Regions from separate parts of the Lysinibacillus zambalensis genome, predicted to be linked through region 1. Evidence: riboswitches for the same ligand, from Rfam matches in the RefSeq annotation. Region 1 holds a riboswitch; each other region holds the start of a gene.

Region 1 (5,052 bases):
TGGACCGATTGCGGCTAATAAATATCCTAATGATTGTGCAAAACCTGATAAATCAGCTGCCTCAAAAGCGGTACGGGTACGTAATGTAAAGAACATCATCGCTAATGAGAATGAAGCTCCTCCGGCTAAGCCTAGTAGTACCATCCAAAGTATAGCGAGGTTCGTCCATTCCATTACTAGTCCGATAAAGCCAATTAAGTAAAATGCCGTAAACATGAATACGAGAGGTCGTTGAGATGTCATTTTACTAGCAATAATAGGCACAGCTAAGGCCATTGGGACTTGTGAAAATTGCATGATGGAAAACATCCATCCTGCACGATCTGCAGCTAATCCTTGTGCTATATATATTTCAGGAATCCAAGCAGCGGTTGTATAGAATAATAACGACTGAAATCCCATAGCTCCCGCTACTGCCCAAGTAACAGGTGATTTCCATAAAGGTGTACGTTCTTTCGTAGTTTTAACATTAGGCTCCGGCTTATTAAATTTCAACTGTGGAATCCAAATTAAAATGGTTAACGCCACAAGAACAAGTGCGACTGCCAGAGCACCTTGCCAGCCAATGGATGAATGGGCAACAGGATAGCTAACGCCAGCGCCAAGCCCAGCTGTCAAATTCATCGACATTGTGAAAAATGCCATAAGCAAACCTACGTGATAAGGAAACTTCAATTTAAGTAATCCTGGAATAAGTACGTTACCGAATGAAATGGCTATACCAATTAGCGCAGTGCCAAATACGAGCAAACTAGTTGTGCCGAGGGAGCGTAGTACAATCCCTAATGCCAAAAGAATAGTCGATAAAAATAATGTTAGTTCTAGCCCGATTTTACGTGCGACAATTGGTACAAAAGGTGAGATAATTGCAAAAGCTAGCAATGGGATTGTTGTTAGAAAACCCGCTAATGCATAGGATATGCCGAGGTCTTCTCGGATAAAGGAAATAATAGGTCCAACAACTGTTAGTGGCATCCGTAATGTCGAGGCAATACAAATTACGCCGATCACTAGTAATAAGGTTGTACCTTTCCAGTTAATTTTCCTGCTAGGATAAGTATCGTTATGTTCACGAGTAGTCAAATAAATCCCCCCTGTTAGAACAATTATGATTGAACCACTATACCACTTTATCACAATAATAAAAATAGTTGAAAATTCACAAAATATAGAATGTTACTCGGGTTGTTGAAATGCCATATGTCATATGTTAGAATAATATTCATCATAAATTTAATAATATGCCTCATGTTTATATTGAGGTAGAGGTCGCGGTATTTAAGAGTATGCTAATGGAAATGACAAGCATTTAAGATATTAGTTGAAAGGAAATACTGCCGAAGTGTGAGGGGACTTGAAAACCTCATGCTGGGGCTGTCTCCGAAAGGAACAGAACTGTCACGTTTGGACAACGTGTTGAGCTATCATTTTGAAAGAACAGAGGATTCTTAGCCATCACTGCCGTTCATGTGATGGCATTTTTTTCGCCTCTTAAAAGGAAGGAAGCTAAATTGTGAGTGAAATAAAAGTCAATCAGCTCGGCCATAAAGCGCCAAAGTTGAAAAAAGAATTAAAAAGCCGTCACATTACAATGATTTCATTAGGCGGTACAATCGGTACAGGATTGTTTTTAGCTAGTGGTGGTGCCATTGCACAGGCAGGCCCTGGCGGTGCGCTTCTTGCTTATGCATTAATCGGTATTATGGTTTATTTTTTAATGACGAGCTTAGGCGAAATGGCAGCCTATATGCCATCATCGGGCTCATTTAGTACGTATGCTACAAAATTTGTGGATCCAGCTTTAGGTTTTGCACTTGGTTGGAACTATTGGTACAACTGGGCAATTACAATTGCGGCAGAAATTTCAGCTGTATCATTGATTATGAAATATTGGTTCCCAGATAGCTCTTCAGCACTTTGGACTGTTTTATTTATTGCTGTCGTTTTATCGTTCAATCTATTATCGGTAAAAAGCTATGGTGAAAGTGAATATTGGTTTGCCATGATAAAGGTTGTAACTGTAATCATTTTTATTATCATCAGTTTCTTAATGATATTTGGTATTTTAGGAGGAAATGCTCCGGTAGGCTTTACGAATTTCTTTATTAGTGATGGACCATTCCACGGTGGTTTCCTTGCTACATTTGGTATTTTCTTAGCTGCGGGATTCTCGTTCCAAGGAACAGAATTACTTGGAATAACAGCGGGTGAAACAGATGATCCTGGTAAAAATATTCCGAAAGCTGTTAAGTCCGTTTTCTGGCGAATTCTTTTATTCTATATTTTAGCGATCGGTGCAATTGGTTTGTTAATTCCGTTTACAGACGCACGTTTGCTATCTGAAGATATCGCTGTTTCACCGTTTACACTGGTGTTCGACCGTTTAGGAATTGCCTTTGCCGCATCATTGATGAATGCTATTATTCTAACGGCAATGCTGTCAGCAGGGAATTCAGGGCTGTACGCATCTTCTCGTATGCTTTGGCAATTAGCGGTAGATGGACATGCACCTAAATTTTTCGCTAAACTAAGCCGTCGAGGTATTCCAATTTACGCATTACTGGCGACTTTAGCTGTAGGCTCTCTAGCATTTTTAGCTTCATTCTTTGGTGATGGTGTGGTCTACATGTGGCTTCTAAATGCCTCTGGGATGTCAGGCTTCATTGCTTGGCTAGGAATTGCATTTAGCCATTATCGTTTCCGTCGAGCGTTCGACGTACAGGGCTTAGATCCGAAATTGTTACCGTATAAAGCGAAATTATTCCCATTCGGTCCGCTATTTGCCTTTACGGTTTGTATGATTGTTGTTATTGGACAAAACTACAATGCCTTTATGGGTGGTTCAGTAGATTGGTACGGAGTCCTTGTCTCGTATATCGGTATTCCACTGTTCTTACTGTTATGGCTTGGCTATAAAATTAAGCATAAAACAAAAATGCTTCCACTTGAGCAATGTGATTTAAAAGTAGATTAATAAATAATAAACTGTCCTGTGAGCCATAGAAAATGGCTTGCAGGGCAGTTTTTTTTAGTTAAAAAATGAATTGGCAAGCTCAAACATACAATCTTGTCAGAGAAAAATTAAATCCTTTAAGCCCAAAACCCCCCATCCCCATAATAGTAATCATTGATCCGTTTTTTTATTTTAGGATCTTCAGATAAAATTACTGGAGAAAATAAAAGTGGACTTTAGCTTTTCAGACCGTCCCTCCATTTTTGGTGCCCAACCTTAATATGGTAAACTGTTTTAGAATGAATAACCACCAAATTTTGGTTATGGCATTTGTTGAAACGTATATCGTTTATCTTCATTCAGTAGAAATAGCTGTACGTAAAAGCATAATAGGTGAGAACAAATAATCACAGGAGGGGGAAAGATGATAGACTATCCATTTTTACAAAACAGATTGAAAAAAGAAAAGATAAATACCTTTTTAATTAATAGTCACGGTAAAACGATATTTCGATACTATAAAAACAAGAAACAACAACAGAAACTTCATAAAATTAATTCTTGTACAAAGGGTATTCTTTCAATTCTATTTGGCATTGCAATAGATCGTAAATATTTGGCATCTGTTCATATACCTGTCCATTCTTTTTTTCCTGAACTATTCGAACGACAAGATGACAAACGTAAAATGGATATGACAATATATCACCTTTTAACAATGACAGAAGGATTAGATTTCCCGGAATTCGGAGAATGGAATTGTTTTGCTCCTATGGTATTTCATTCTGATATAGTAAAATTTATAATAAATCGTCCGATGGTACATCCAGTGGGTACGCATATGAATTATAACTCGGGTTGCTCCCATATACTATCTGCTATATTGCAGCAAGTTACGAGTATGAAAACAAAAGAATTTGCCAATCGTTATTTATTTCAACCATTAGGTATTCAAGAATATCAGTGGTACGAGGATAAGAAGAAAATTAGTAAAGGGGCAGATGGTCTTTTATTAAAGGCAGAAGATATGATGAAAGTGGGGCTCTTAGTTTTAAAGAAAGGCGTATATAACGAGAAAAGGATAGTTTCGGAGGATTGGATTAATCATTCGATAAAGCCGAATTTAATGACTTATGAAAAAATCGGTTATTACGGGATGCATTGGTGGGTAAATAAACAGAATGAAACTAAAGCTTTTTCGGAAGATAATCACTATTTTTTTGCATTAGGCTTTGGGGGGCAATATATTTTTATTTGGCCAAAGGAAGAACTAGTTATTACTATCACAGGTGATTTGTATGAAACTAGTTTATTACCGCTTCAATTAATAAAGGATCACATCTTGAGATAATCGTTATGATGATGAGCCAATAAAATGAAATTTTTACATTTTAGAATAGAGGTGCATGGAAGTGCAAAAGCGCATTTTACTAGTAGAAGATGATGAAGCCATTCGTGAAATGGTAGAAAGCTATTTAACGATGGAGGGATTCCTTGTCACCTCTGCAGTAAATGGAGAAGAAGCAGTACAAAATTGTTTAAACAATCTCTTTGATTTAGTAATCTTGGATATTATGATACCGAAGCTTAATGGATTAGAAGTTTTAAAGATTATACGAGAGCAAGCATCACTTCCAATTATCATCATGTCAGCGAAGGATAGTGATGTTGATAAAGCATTAGGGTTAGGATTAGGGGCAGATGATTATATTGCCAAGCCGTTTTCGATGCTGGAGTTTTCGGCACGTGTCAAAGCCGCAATTAGAAGAGCTACAAAATACTCCGGTCAAGTAGAGGATAAGGCAGATATAGTAGAGATAGACAACTTATCGATAGACCTTGTTAATTTTTCGGTTGAGAAGAATGGACAAAATGTAAAGCTCACGTCAAAGGAATTTGCTATTTTAACGTTATTCGTGACAAATCGTAATCGAGTTTTTACGAAGCAGCAAATTTATCAATTGATTTGGAATGATGCTTACTATGGAGATGAAAATATTATTAATGTACATATAAGAAGATTACGAGAAAAAATTGAAGACGATCCGTCCAAACCAAAGTATATTAAAACGCTTTGGGGGATCGGCTACAAATTTGAA
Region 2 (5,052 bases), on a different contig from region 1:
TTCCCCAAACTTACATTCATGATGCGTTTTTATAATTTCTTTTAGGCCAGCCTTTTGTAAAGCATTTCTTAAAAAGCTTGCATGATCCATTAACCTTGCTGCCAATTGGCTAACTACCGTTTGCTCTTTAGGCTTACGGATTGTAGGAGCAATAGCTTTTAACATTTCAGATACTTGATTTTGTATTATATCCGAGAAGTCACTAGTATGAGATAATTCCGTCGTTGTTTCCGCTAAACGTCCTACAGCTATTACATTTTCTTCTGATGCGACTGTCATTTGATCAATGCCATGTGCTGCTTCTTCAATATTTTTACTTGTTACAGTCAAATTAGTAATATTGCTCTTCATGATACTTAAAAAGTCAGTTAAATAATGTTCGACTTCTTTAATATTTGTTATTGTATTATGTAATTTCTTATCAATGACTGATCGAATCTTCGTCATTTCTTGCAATGAACCTTTCGAGCTGTTAGCTAACTTCCCTACCTCCATCGCAACAACATTAAATCCTTTTCCATGTTCACCAGCACGTGCAGCTTCTATAGAGGCATTTAAGGATAGTAGTTGTGTTTGATCAGCAATCCCAGTCACACCTTTACCGATATCATCCATTTTAGTTATTTCATTATACAACTGCTCTGTTGAATGAGCTCCTTTAGACAACAACTCCTGAACCAGTTCACCTTTTGTAATGGACGCTTCCATTTCCTCTACAAGGAGTAATGAATGCTGTTTTATTTCTTGAATGTTTGCATTAACATTTTGCTCAACTGCAAGTATCTCTTCTGTATTTGACGACATTTCTTCACTCATTGCTGAAATATCCCCTACACTTGTTGAGACATTTTGAACCTTTAGCGCCGTTTGAAAATTAATTAACTCCATATGCGCTAGTACAAAGTCTAAAATCGCATTTTTCACATCAATACTGTCATGCTCAAGTTCTAATTCCAAAATTCGCTTTTTTAATATTTGTATTTCTAAATCGTTGTGTTGCTCAACGCTTTCATCCACTGGCTTTTGAAATAAACCGAATAACACCATATTAACTCCCACCTTCCCTTTGGAAAAACATGTCACATTTTATTATATAACAACTAAATTGGATAAAGTATGAAATTAATGTAAACAAAAATAGATGTGCCATTTAATGACACACCCTATTCATATTATATGTAAAGCGCTTGTTCTAAATTAAATTCGTCATGTAATGCAGTTGCTGCACGAATCATTTCGTCCTGAGGAACAACGACAGACACTTTTATTTCAGATGTACTTACCATTTTCACAGGGATATCTTCACGACGTAATCGATCAAACATACGGGCTGCCACTCCTGGGTTAGATGCCATTCCTGAGCCAATAATAGAGACTTTCGCTAAACCGATTTCAAAATCAGCAAAACTAAACCCTAGTGATACTTTACTATCTTCTAGGACACGTAATGCATCAGCGAACTCCTCTTTTAAAATAGTAAATGATACAGTCGGCTTTAAGCCATCAATTATTGCTTGTACGATTATATCAACGTTTATGCGATTTTCTGCAAGTATTGTGAACATATCTGCTAGCGAAGCATTAGAATAAGCATCATACCCTACCGTTAGGCGAATTACGTCTGACTCATAGGCAACACCACGTACAATTAAATTTTTCTCCATTTCAACTTCCTCCTTCAATAAAGTACCTTCTGTATCTTTTTCGCTTGACCGAATGATAACTGGGATTTGAAACTTCTTTGCTATTTCTACAGCCCGTGGGTGTAAAATTTGTGATCCTAAGTTTGATAGCTCTAGCATTTCATCATATGAAATTTCTTTTACCTTTTGTGCCCCAGCAATCTGACTTGGATCAGCTGTATAGACTCCATCCACATTCGTATAAATATCTACGCGCTCTGCCTCTAATGCTGCAGCAATAGCTAAAGCCGTCGTCTCCGCACCACCTTTACCAAGCGTCGTAATATTCCGTGAATTGCCGATCCCCTGTTCCCCTGCAACGACGACGATTTTCCCCTGAGTTAAATACTCTTCTATTCGAATAGCTTCTATCACATCAATTCGTGCATTGCCATACACCACATCGGTTTGAATACCTGCCTGCCAGCCTGTTAATGACACTGCATCATAACCTTCTTCCTGCAAAGCAATTGCCACTAATGCACTTGATAGTTGTGAGCTTGTTGACAATAGTGCGTCTAGTTCACGTTTAGACGCATTGTCTGATAGATTACAAGCCATCTTTGCTAATTCTTTAGACGTCCCTCTCATTGCTGTAGTGACAACGACAATATCAAAACCACTTTCCTTTTCTGCAATTACCTTTTTTGCAACATCTTGAATGTGTTCAGTTGATGCTAATGCAGCACCACCAAATTTCATCACAATTCTCTCCATTCTTTTCATTCTCCTTCGTATTTAATCATTTCGCTGATTATAAAGTAGCTAAAATTTTGCAGCTTTCACAAAAAACATCGCAAAAGCAAATAACATCCTTCAACTCTTAGGTAAGAGTAACAGCCTTGAAAAAATGTTGTTTCGAGAAATCTAAAAAGGCAGCTCTCACATAACGTGAAAGCCGCCTATAACATGTACAATAAAAGTAACTTGCGCATGTGTGATAGCTCTCCGAAACGTTTAGAATCGACAGTCTTACATCTCTTAAATGTAAAACCAGCACAGCATCGGAAACAACGATGCTCCACTTCGGCAAGTTCCCCTTTCATACATTTTCACTGGACTTGTTCGTCCTCGTATGTACTACTCTTGAACCTTGCACCTCTATCATCACTAAATAGTGATTGTATTTAATTGAATCTTAGCGAAGAAATTTCCAATTTAATAAGTAGAAACTACTTATAACTAAGATGCTGTGTATGACATTGCTATATTGAATAGCTATGTATATACAAACCTTAGCATACGTCTAATCCTTTGACAATGTCTCTTGATTAAAATCAATTTCACCTTGGCGTAATTGCCGCTGCCGCTTTGCTTTCGCGCAGAAAACATTTGTCGCTGTCGCTTTGCTTTCGCGCAGAAAACATTTGCCGCTGTCGCTTTGCTTTCGCTACAGATGAACAATGCGTCCAAAATCGGCTTTGTGCTTAGGTCTGCAGATATTTATTGTACGAAAGCGCAGTGCTAACGTAGCGACAGCGACACGAGGGCCGACACGAAATCGGTCATTTCGATAATACCACAGGACGTGGCGTTTTTACCGATGCAAGTCAGTTAGCCGTTATCACATGGATGCGATGGTTTTAGGCTAACATCCCCTCAGAACTCCTTTCCGATTCCATGACATCCGTCGGAGGCTCTATTTTCGTTCAGCAAATGTCTTTTGTACCAAAAGCGTAGCGACAGGTACAGGTGTTTGGACACCCACCGAAAAGGAATTCCATTTACACTCATCTCACTTACCCTTCAGAGGTAGTATTTTCTGCAGAATGAAAATAAGTATGGATATTGCTAGCTAGACTAGCCGGCATCCCAGCTTCCTGTAATGCTTGCACACTTGCCTCACGAATTTTTTTGACAGAGCCAAAATGCTTAAGTAATTGCTGTTTTCGCTTTGGACCAACTCCCTCTATTTGATCGAGGACAGATTGTATAGCATGCTTCTCGTGCTGCTGTCGTAAGAAAGTAATAGCAAAGCGGTGTACTTCGTCTTGAATTCGTTGCAGTAAATAGAAGCCATCACTTGTGCGCTTTAATGCAATTACTTCAGGTGGATCACCAAATAGAAGCTGAGACGTATTATGCTTGTCATCTTTTGCTAATCCGGCAATTGGAATGACAAGGCCGAGCTCATCCTCTAATACTTCCCGTGCGACTTCCATTTGCCCCTTCCCGCCATCAATTAGTACTAAATCTGGTAAAGGTAGACCTTCTTTTAATACTCGTGTGTAACGACGACGGATCACTTCCCGCATTGCCCCGTAATCATCGTGCTTGGCAGCTGTACGTGTTTTGTATTTTCGATACTCCTTCTTTGCAGGTTTTCCATCGATAAATACAACCATTGCAGATACAGCATCTGTTCCATGCATATGACTATTATCGAAAGCTTCGATCCGTAAAGGCACAGAAATGCCCATAGCTTCACCGAGCGCCTCACATGCTCCTATTGTGCGTTCTTCCTGACGTTCAATAAGCTGGAACTTCGCTGCTACAGCAATTTCAGCATTTTTAATCGCTAAATCAACAAGCTCTTTTTTTTGCCCACGTTTTGGTGTTAGTACCTTTACTTCTAATAATTCCGTTAAAATATCCGCATCAATAGATTGGGGGATAAAAATTTCTTTAGGCTTAATATGCTCTAGCTTGTCATAAAAGCGCCCAACGAATGTTAAAAATTCCTCTTCTGCATCTTGATAAATCGGAAATATCGAGACATCACGCTCAATGAGCTTTCCTTGACGGACAAAGAAAACTTGCACACACATCCAGCCCTTCTCGACTGCATAACCAAATACATCACGGTTTGTTGTATCACTTGATACAATTTTTTGCTTTTGCATGACTGTATCAATATGTGCAATTTGATCGCGAAATTCCTTTGCACGTTCAAACTCTAAATTTCCTGCGGCCGCTAGCATCTTTACCTCTAACTCTTTTTTAACTTCTTCAACCCCACCATTTAAAAATTTTGTCATATCTTCAATCATATCGTTGTAAGTGTCAACATCAATCTCTTTCACACAAGGAGCTAGACATTGCCCCATGTGATAATACAAACAAACCTTTGAAGGAAGTTGTACACATTTTCGAAGAGGATATAAACGATCTAGCAGCTTTTTCGTCTCACTTGCTGCATACGCATTTGGGTATGGACCAAAATATTTTGCCTTATCCTTTTTCACTTTTCGTGTTGTAATAAGTCGTGGATGTTTTTCATTTGTAATTTTTAAATACGGATACGTTTTATCATCCGTCAACATAACATTGTATTTCGGGTCATGTAGTTTTATAAGATTAAGCTCTAAAATTAATGCTTCGATATTGGAGGATGTTACAATGTACTCAAAATCTTCTATTTCGCTTACAA
Region 3 (5,052 bases), on a different contig from region 1:
AACAACAAGCTAAAAATTCAAGTTATACACCTATACCAGTAAGTGAAGATATTTCTATACTGCGAGTATTTTACTTTCGTATAAGATATTCCTGTATAAAAATAAATCAGCTACCTAATATCGATAAACATTACCAATACTAGATAACTGACTTATCGTAGAAATTCACCCTAAGCTCTTTCGGTATTTTATAAATCCGTAAATGTTGGTGGTTTCTTTTTGAAGCCTTTCGTTGTAATAAAAGCATAGATAAAACCGATTGCAAGCCAGATAAAGCCTACCTTCAATGTCATCGGTGATAAATTAATAAATAAGTAGAGACAAATACCAAATCCTAGCCCTGGAATTAATAAGTATCGAATTATTTTCATTTCTCTTTTACGGAAGAAGTAATACACGATCACTGACAAATTGACAAACATAAATCCTGCTAGGCCTCCAAAGTTCATTAATTCTGCTATAAAATTTGCTGATAAAAACAGCGCTCCTAAAACACTAATCACACACATCAATAAAATATTGTATACCGGTGTTTGATATTTTGGATGTAAATGTGTGAAAAACTTTTTCGAAAGTACCTCATCACGCCCCATACTAAACATTAAACGAGATGCACTTGCTTGTCCTGTTAAACCAGCTGTCACTGTTGATACAATAATCGCAACCGTATAAAGAGTTGCAAGAACTGCACCACCTGCTTTTTCCGCTACATCAAATAAAGCCGTATCAGCTGAACTAAAGTTTGTAACATCAGGCCATACGAGCTGAGCTACATATGCTTGCACAATAAAAATAAGTCCTCCGATTAAACAAGCTAAAATAGCTGCCTTCCAAATATCCTCTTTTGGATTGACTGCCTCTTCTGAAAGTGTTGTAATCGAATCGAACCCTAAAAATGAGAAGCAGGCCATTGCTGCACCAGAAATAATTGCAGACATAACGAATTTTTCATCGTTGAAAAACGGTACAACAGTAAAGAGCGACGTATTACTTTCCGCACCGACAATTGTCTTTACACAAAAAATCACAAAAATAACGACTACAATTCCCATAAACATAACGAGGATTTGATTTGTTTTTGCTGCGATGCCAATACCTAGAATATTGACAGTAGTTATAATACCTGCAATTAATAACACCCATACCCAATACGGAACAGTTGGTATTAATGCATTCGCATATGAAGCACCTACCATGAATACAATGAGTGGCACTAAAACATAATCCATAAACATTGCCCAACCTGCAAAAAAACCTAAATGCGGATTGATTGCACGCTGGGTATATGTATAAGTTGATCCTCCATTTGGAAAAACAGCAGCCATGCGACCGTAACTATATGCAGAAAACATCATTGCAACCATAGCAATCAAGTAGGCTAATGGCAACATCCCACCTGTAGACTCTGCTGCAAAGCCATAAATATAAGCTGGCGCAATCGGTGTCATAAAAGCAATACCATAAATGACTAAATCTTTTAATGTTAAAACACGCTTTAACTGTGGTGTATGATCATTTGGTGTTTGACTCATAGTCCATTTCCTCTCATAGATTCATTGGTTCGCGTTTTGAGAGTTCTTCCGTTACTATATCAATTACTTCATCTGTACTCATCACTTGGCAATAAATTTGATTCATAATCATAATTTCAGCATCATGAAGCTGTTGCGTTGCAGCTGCACATGCATCTTCAACTAAAATAACTTCAAATCCTGCGTCAGCTAAACTTCGAACTGTTGAAGCAACACATTGATCTGTTACAACACCTGTACAAACTACTGTTTCAATGCCCATATTACGCAGTAAAAATTCATAATTCGTACCACTTAATACGCTATCTGTCGTTTTATTTACAACAATTTCGTCATCAAGAGGCTTTAATTCATCCACCATCTCCGCTCCTGGGTCACCGATTGGCAATAAAATATTGTTCCATCCTGTCCGGCGTTGTACAGGAGAACGATCTCGTCCATCTTTATGATGGCAAGCAATGCGACCAAATGTTACTTCTAATTTATTAGTACGGAAAAAATCTAAAAGCTTTTTATTGTTCGGAATCGTTAAATTGTCGATACGATCAAAAAAGTATTCCCACTGATCAAACATGCCCTTTTCTCTTGCAACCTGCGCGTCTAATCCGTCTCGGCTAATAAACTGATGTTGCATGTCTACTATTAGTAATGCTGTTTTATCAGGGTTCACGTTTATTTTTTGACCGTCAGTCGGTAAAAATTCATAGTATAATGTTGATGTATTATCCATAAAATCCCCTCCAAAATATATAGATAAATAAAAAACAGACTCTTTGTGCAAAAGAATCTGTCTAACACAAAAATGACCTACTCATTTCTAAAATGAATCGACCATTTAAAATTCCCACTGTTTGTCTAAACAGAGATAGCACAACTTCATAAACACGTATGCTTACGAAGACAGTCCTGCAACTATTCGCTACAGACCCAGTATATGATGGCGAGAACTCATCACATACTTCGGCGACACTTCCTTCTATCTAACTTCTTCATCTTCTCGGACTCCATTAGGTACTGTTAACTGCCGCGCCTCTACCTCACTATCAGAAAAGTGAGGCTTATTTAATTATTTGAAATAATTATATTATTACATTTTTTATATGTCAACTTTAAAATCTACTATATTTTTATAAGATTTATCGCACACAACCACAAAAATGACAATCTAAACACTTTAAACAATAACTATTTCCCAATATACATCAACAATTGTATAAGCATTTAATTATTCACCTAACGGCATCCACCCCTTTAGGAATATTTTGGGCTACCATAAATCATAGTGGATTCATGACCCCGGGGGCGACTAACGCAGTATAAAATTGTTCGAAGTGGGAGGGATACCCCCCACGCAATTTTAAAAAATATGTTTGTCCTATAGAAAAAACTATCTAAACATAGTAAAAAAATTCTCAGAAAAACAAGCTTCTATTTAAGTAGTCTATTAATACACAAAAAATGCCCTACTTATATTACCAGCTATAAGAAAGGCACCCTCTAAAATTATATTCAGTTTTATTGAGCATATAATTTTACTTCTACGCTACTAAAAACATCATGATATTAAACAGTAATAAAAGGTTGCAGCAGCCACACTAGGCAATCCCTTTTTGATAAGCGACTCTATTAAGTTGAAGAATTATTTCATTATGTATCTAAACTTGATTACCTCAAATCTTTCTTTTTTCTTCTTTTCTGCTTTTTGACTCTTTTACATAATTAATATAGTTACCTGTTCCTTCTATTGCTGAAACTGCAATGATGGCCCATTCTAGTGGATTAACATCTCTTAGTGATTCCTTTCCATAGAATAATGTAATGCTAGCAATAAACCCATAGAGAATTGCTTTAGAAAAATACTCCCAAACAGGAGAATAATTTTCCAAATTAATTTTTTTGTATATTTTGTCTATTAAAATTACAATTCCTAAAATTATAATTACGGTTATAATCATTTCCGTCTTCATAGTACGCCTCCATAGAAAATTTCAACAAATTTTTCATCATATAATTTCTTCGAAAATATCTTCAATCCTTTATGTAACGAAAAAGGACGAATTCTACTACTGGAAGAACCTCGGTCAATACTATCATAATAAAGGTTTTCACTTACATAAAGATTAAATGTTGTACTAGCAAGTTGAACCCTCATACGCTTCCACAAATCTGAAAAAATGATTAGCTTGTCTCTATAGAATCTTTCACAGGATTCTTTTGCATTTTTAAATATGCAAGAGTATGCAAAAACTTTACCGCTTTCAATCAGTGAATCCTTTTCTTTCGCAACCTTTACTTCACTCCTAATTAATTTTTTTCAACACGCATTGTTCTACCTACCGTAATCTTTGTCGAATCAATCGCTAGCAGTAATTTTTCAAGGAAAGGGAGCGTTTGGCCCTACGATTTAATCGATTGACAATCTTTAAGAATTAGGACTAGTGAGGTTTGTCAGTTCAGGAAACAATCGACCACCATTGGAATGAAATCATACTACTGTATTTTTACTTAACCCATTATTTAAAGAGATTTGTGGATGTACATATTTATCATCACCTTCTTCAAACACTATATGGTATAAATACAAAGAAGCTAATCTTCCCTTTAATAGAACTATGTCCAAACTATCGCTAAACTAATTAAAAAGTGTAATCAGAGTACCCGTATAATTCTTTGAGTTATTATAAAATTGAATTACCAATACTTTGCGCATTACTTTTTAATTTTTTTAAATAATATTCTAATTGATTCTCTTTAAAATTTGTTTCTGCCATAAATACACTTAATACCGCTACTGTCGCATCATTTGAAGCATTAATAATCGGAACCGATATACCAATAGCTCCTTGTACATGCTCACTATTCGTATAGCAGTATCCTTTTTCACAAATTTCTTCTAACGATTTTTCAAGTCCTTCTATTGTTGTAATGCTATTTTTTGTATGCGCATCCAGCTCTAATTCTGCTAAAGTTTTTGCTCGCTCTTGTAGATTCAGCTGTTTTATAAAATACGCAAGATGGGTTTTCCCAGCTGTTCCCGTCGGTAGTTTATATACATAACCTAGCTTTTCAGCCCATTTCAAAGTAATTGGGCTTTCTTCCTTCTCAACAAATGAATAAGTCATTTGGTCACTATACATCACACTTAAATACACTGATTCTTGAAATTCCTTGGCTAACTTTTGCATATATGGCTTTGCAATTATACGAAGATCTTGCTCTACCATATTATACAATTTAAGAATATTCGGTGGATTCAATCTATATTTTTTCGATTCTTCTCGTTTAATAAAACCTGTATTATTTAGCGCTTCAACTAATCTATACGCCGAAGTCAAGCTAATATCTAACCCTTTTGCCACATCCGACACAGCTAAAGATCTTTCACTCGCAAATAGCATCAGAGCATTCAACGTACGTTCAGCCACTAACGAGCTTTTACTTGTATTATTCATCCAAACACCTTCTTTTAATATTCCATTAACCTATATGTAAATTACCTTTAAAGCCTACTTGAAGATTA
Region 4 (5,052 bases), on a different contig from region 1:
GCTCTATTTTAATAACTGTCATTTATTAGCCCCCTATACTGCTTCTTTCTGTTCTTTTTGGTAGGCATCTGATCCATCCAGCCGTTTTTCTATATACAGTAAAATTCTTGATGCTGTGAATGTCATGATGAAATAAAGAACACATGCTACGAAGAAGGATTCAAAATAGCGGAAGTTATTACCTGCAATCGACTTTGTTTGGAAGAATAATTCCGTAACTCCAATAACGTTTAAAACTGCTGTATCTTTAATATTCATAATTAATTGGTTACCCGTTGCCGGCAATATATTTCGGGCAACTTGTGGTAATACAACATGTAGCATGATTTGAACATGATTCATACCAATAGCCGATGCAGCCTCGTACTGCCCTTGATCAATGGAAACAATTCCACCTCGTACGATTTCTGCCATATAAGCGCCTGTATTTAGTGAAACAACTACAATACCTGCTGTAATAAAGTGCATATTAATACCAAAAGCTATATCTAAGCCGAAATATACAACCATTGCTTGTACAATCATTGGTGTACCACGGAAGAATTCGACATAGCAAGTTAGTATAAAATTAATGAATTTTAAGCTATAAAATTTTACTCCCTTTTTACGAACTTTGATGGTATGCATAATTCCAATGAAAAATCCGATAAGTGCACCAATAATTGTACTAATAATCGAAATAAGTAATGTATAATACGCACCTCGTAAAAACATTTGCCAGTTGTTCTCAACAATAGAAATAATCCATTCAAGACTCATGATGTTCCTCCTAACAACGTCGTGTTGCTTTTTCGTTACAATCGTCTTAGCTATCTACTATTTTCATTGGGCCCCTGTTTCTTTTATCTTATGAAACAATTAGCTAAGACATTATTATAATTTAGTAAGATTCTAATATAATGATATTGCACGGACTAGTAGCTAGCCCGCGCAATTATATTATTGTGCTGCTGGTTGTTGGTGAATGGCTTCTTCCATAATTTTTTGGCGATCATCTTCAGAAATACCTTTTAAGATTTCATTTATCTTCTCAAGGTTTGCATCACCTTTACGTAAACCAACTGCGATCGATGTATTTGAAATGTCTGTATCGAAGCCTTCTTCAAATTTTACATATGTTAATTTATCGTTTGCAGCAGCAGCGGAAATACCTTCTGGACGTTCTGCTACATAGCCATCAATTTTTCCAGCTTCTAATGCAACTCGCATTGCTGGGAAGCTATCCATTGCTGTTTGTTTTTTTACATCTTTGATTTGATCAATAACAGTGTAGTTAGATGTATTTAACTGTGATGTAATTTTTGCACCAGAGAAATCTTGGATAGATGTTGCTTTTTCATATTTACTACCTTTTTTAATTACCATTACAAAATCAGACGTATAGTAGTTTTCTGTGAAGTCGATCGTTTGCTTACGTTCCTCAGTAGGTGACATACCTGCAATAATAGCATCGATTTTATTTGATTGTAGAGCTGGTACTAAACCATCCCATTCCAATTTTACGATAACCAATTCTTTTCCTAAGCCTTCAGCTATTTTTTTCGCCATTTGTACATCATAACCGCCTGCATATTCTGCATTATCGGCAATTTTTACTGCATCATTTGCATCACCTTGCTGCGTCCAGTTAAACGGAGCATAACTTGCTTCCATTCCGATACGGAATTCGCCGCCAGCTTCCTCGTTGTTCGTATTGCCCCCCTCATTACTAGATGACGACGGCTCCTTCTTGTCACTTGTACCACATGCAGCTAGCAAAATTGCAGTCACTACGGTCAACATTACTACTAACCAATTTCTTTTCATGTAAAACTCCCCCTTTTTTCTGTAAAAAAATAAGACAACTGTACTAAAAAAGCCTAAGCTCTGAACTTAGGTCTTACTTTTTCAACAGTTGCCCAAATCCTCACTATAATTCCATCATTCCGAGATAGCACAACCTAGTAAACCTGGAAAAATTCACTAGGACAGTCCTGCACTTATTCACTGCAGGCCCAGCATAAAAGTACGAGCTCCTTTTACACTTCGGCGATAGTTCCTTCTTCATTGCGTCTTCGCTTGCTTGTACTCAACAATGAACTAATAAATACCGCGCCTCTACCTCACAATATAAAAACGTGAGGTTTGAATATTTAATTGATTATTAAGATACTACTATAAAACTAGCTTATTCGTCAAGATAATTTCATTACTTTTCTGACTAATTACAATATTAGGGTTTTTTATCCTTTTTAAAGAAAATCCGCAAATAATTAATACTTAACATACTTTCTATTAATTCAAAAGAAATTGTTAATCAGTAAAAATAATAGCCTTTATACTATATGCAACTTGGTGAAGCTTTCGAAAGCGGTGGGATAACCTGCCCATTGATTCGATTCTTATCCATCGGTCTCGGTCCGGCTCCTCTTTCCGTCGTATCGATTGCTTTATCCGTCGCTTCGGTTCTACTTTCCGTCGCTTTGTTTTCTTTCCGTCGGTCCGGCTTTTCTTTCCGTCGTTTCGGCTCTTCTTTCCGTCGCTCTACTTCCTTTCCGTCACTTCAGCCCTTTTATCCGTCATTCTGGATCCTCATTCCGTCGCTCCGATTACTTTAACCTTCTCTTCCTCAAATTTTCCACACAAGAAAAAAACCTTGCGAAACAAAGTTCGCAAGGTTTTAAGAAACTCAGGAATTAAGAATTTAATAATAAATCTTCTGGGTTTTCAAGTAGTTCTTTAACAGTTTTAAGGAAGCCTACAGAATCTTTACCATCGATAATACGGTGGTCGTAAGAAAGTGCTAAGTACATCATTGGGCGAATTTCAACTTCACCATTCACTTCAACTGGACGTTTTTTGATAGTATGCATACCAAGGATACCAGCTTGTGTACCATTCATGATAGGTGTAGACATTAATGAACCGAATACTCCACCATTTGTAATTGTGAATGAGCCACCTTGAAGATCACCTAAACCTAATTTTTTGTCGCGTGCTTTTTTCGCTAGATCTGCAATTGAATCTTCAATTTCTGCAAAGTTTTTGCGGTCAGCGTCACGTACAACTGGTACTACTAATCCTTCTTCTGTTGATACAGCTACACCGATATCGAAGAAGTTGTTTAAGTGAATTTCATCACCAACGATTTGTGCATTCACATATGGGTATTTTTTAAGTGCTGCAACTACAGCTTTTGTGAAGAATGACATGAAACCAAGTTTAGAGCCAGTTGACTCGAAGAATTGGTCTTTTTTACGAGAACGTAAAGCCATAACGTTTGTCATATCTACTTCGTTGAATGTTGTTAACATTGCTGTAGATTGTTTTACTTCAAGTAAGCGTTTTGCAATTGTTTGGCGACGACGGCTCATTTTTTCAATTGTCACACGTGAATCATCAACAGCTGCTACTGCTTTAGGTGCTGCTGGAGCTGCTTGTGGTGCTGCAACTGGAGCTGTACCATGAGCTGCAACGTCTTGTACACGTACGCGGCCTTGTGGATCTACTGGAGATACAGCAGCAAGGTCAATACCTTTTTCACGAGCAAGTTTACGTGCTGCTGGAGACGCGATTACACGCTCACCAGAAGTTTCTACTACAACTGGAGCTGCTGCGACTGGAGCAGGTGCTGCTTGTGGTGCTGCTGGAGCTGCCTCAACTGGAGCTGCTGCAACTGGAGCAGGTGCTGCACCTTCGCCAGCTTCTACAACTGCGATTACTTGACCTACAAGTACAGTATCGCCTTCTTCAGCTAAAATTTGAGTTAAAACTCCTGCTTCTTCAGAAATGATTTCAGCGTTTACTTTGTCTGTTTCAAGTTCAACGATGAATTCACCCTTTTCAACGCGATCGCCCACTTTTTTTACCCACTGTGCGATACTACCTTCTGTAATCGATTCTGCTAATTCAGGGACTTTAATTTCAGCCACTTTCATTTCCTCCTTTAATTAACGTGCATTGGTGCACATCAATGGGCTACTGCCTAAGCAAGTAGCCCGGCTCTCAAAAATATTTAATATGTGATTATTTAACCTTTACAGGCTCAGCAACTGCTTCTTCTACAAGTGCGGCTTGAGCTGCTTTATGAGAATCTGCATCACCTTCAGAAGTTGAGCTCATTGCAGGACGGCCTACATAACGTAGCTTTTTACCTTCTGAAAGGTCGTGTAATGTTTCTAATGCATAATTCCAAGAACCTTGGTTTTTAGGCTCTTCTTGTACCCAAACGATTTCTTTTACATTAGGATACTTAGCAATAATACCAGCAACTTGCTCTTTTGGGAATGGGTAAAGTTGTTCTACACGAGCAATGTGTAGGTGATCGAATCCTTCACCGTCTTTAATACGGTCTGCGATGTCGATCATGACTTTACCTGAACCTAAAACAATGCGTTCTACAGCTTCTGGTTTTGAACCTAGGCCTGGTTGTTCAATTACTTCTTGGAATGAACCATTTGCTAATTGATCAGCATTTGCTGCAGCTAATGGGTGACGAAGTAAGTACTTAGGTGATACAACCACAAGTGGACGAACGCCTTCTGTACCTAATAATGCTGCTTGACGACGTAATAAGTGGTAGTAGTTACCTGCGTTTGAACAGTTTGCTACGAACCAGTTATTTTCAGCTGACATTTGTAAGTAACGTTCCATACGGCTTGAAGAGTGTTCTGGACCTTGACCTTCATAACCATGTGGTAACAGGATTACTAAACCAGATTTTTGACCCCATTTAGCACGTGCACCTGAAATAAAGTTATCGAACATAACTTGTGCCATGTTAGCAAAGTCACCAAATTGAGCTTCCCATACTGATAATACATGGTCGTTTTCTAAATTGTAACCATATTCAAAGCCCACTACCCCAGCTTCTGTAAGTGGAGAGTTGTGTACTGTAAATGATGCATTTGCACCTGAAATATGGTGAAGTGGCGTAAATAAATTACCATTGTTTTTGTCATGTAACACTAAGTGACGTTGAGAGAACGTACCACGTTGAGCATCTTGACCTGTAAAACGTACTGGTGTGCCATCTTGAATAATTGTTGCATAAGCTAAAGTTTCTGCATGACC

Evidence for each region. Region 1 has a riboswitch for lysine ahead of ABNX05_RS21760 (amino acid permease). Riboswitches for the same ligand answer to the same signal wherever they lie in the genome.
Region 2: another riboswitch for lysine. It lies ahead of ABNX05_RS08250 (aspartate kinase); the one in region 1 lies ahead of ABNX05_RS21760 (amino acid permease).
Region 3: another riboswitch for lysine. It lies ahead of ABNX05_RS02270 (cysteine hydrolase family protein); the one in region 1 lies ahead of ABNX05_RS21760 (amino acid permease).
Region 4: another riboswitch for lysine. It lies ahead of ABNX05_RS00240 (transporter substrate-binding domain-containing protein); the one in region 1 lies ahead of ABNX05_RS21760 (amino acid permease).

The regions. Positions count from the first base shown of each region.
Region 1 is NZ_JBEGDG010000023.1:62,642-67,693, reverse strand. It holds gene ABNX05_RS21765 (CynX/NimT family MFS transporter) at 1-1,107, opposite strand, end outside; lysine riboswitch at 1,256-1,432, shown strand; gene ABNX05_RS21760 (amino acid permease) at 1,514-2,974, shown strand; gene ABNX05_RS21755 (serine hydrolase domain-containing protein) at 3,378-4,304, shown strand; gene ABNX05_RS21750 (response regulator transcription factor) at 4,366-5,052, shown strand, end outside.
Region 2 is NZ_JBEGDG010000004.1:238,008-243,059, reverse strand. It holds gene ABNX05_RS08255 (methyl-accepting chemotaxis protein) at 1-1,047, opposite strand, end outside; gene ABNX05_RS08250 (aspartate kinase) at 1,173-2,399, opposite strand; lysine riboswitch at 2,616-2,794, opposite strand; gene uvrC (excinuclease ABC subunit UvrC) at 3,422-5,052, opposite strand, start outside.
Region 3 is NZ_JBEGDG010000001.1:463,612-468,663, forward strand. It holds gene ABNX05_RS02265 (APC family permease) at 189-1,532, opposite strand; gene ABNX05_RS02270 (cysteine hydrolase family protein) at 1,546-2,262, opposite strand; lysine riboswitch at 2,391-2,575, opposite strand; gene ABNX05_RS02275 (hypothetical protein) at 3,203-3,499, opposite strand; gene ABNX05_RS02280 (IclR family transcriptional regulator) at 4,211-4,984, opposite strand.
Region 4 is NZ_JBEGDG010000001.1:44,743-49,794, reverse strand. It holds gene ABNX05_RS00250 (amino acid ABC transporter ATP-binding protein) at 1-22, opposite strand, end outside; gene ABNX05_RS00245 (amino acid ABC transporter permease) at 34-759, opposite strand; gene ABNX05_RS00240 (transporter substrate-binding domain-containing protein) at 940-1,806, opposite strand; lysine riboswitch at 1,924-2,108, opposite strand; gene odhB (2-oxoglutarate dehydrogenase complex dihydrolipoyllysine-residue succinyltransferase) at 2,676-3,911, opposite strand; gene ABNX05_RS00230 (2-oxoglutarate dehydrogenase E1 component) at 4,006-5,052, opposite strand, start outside.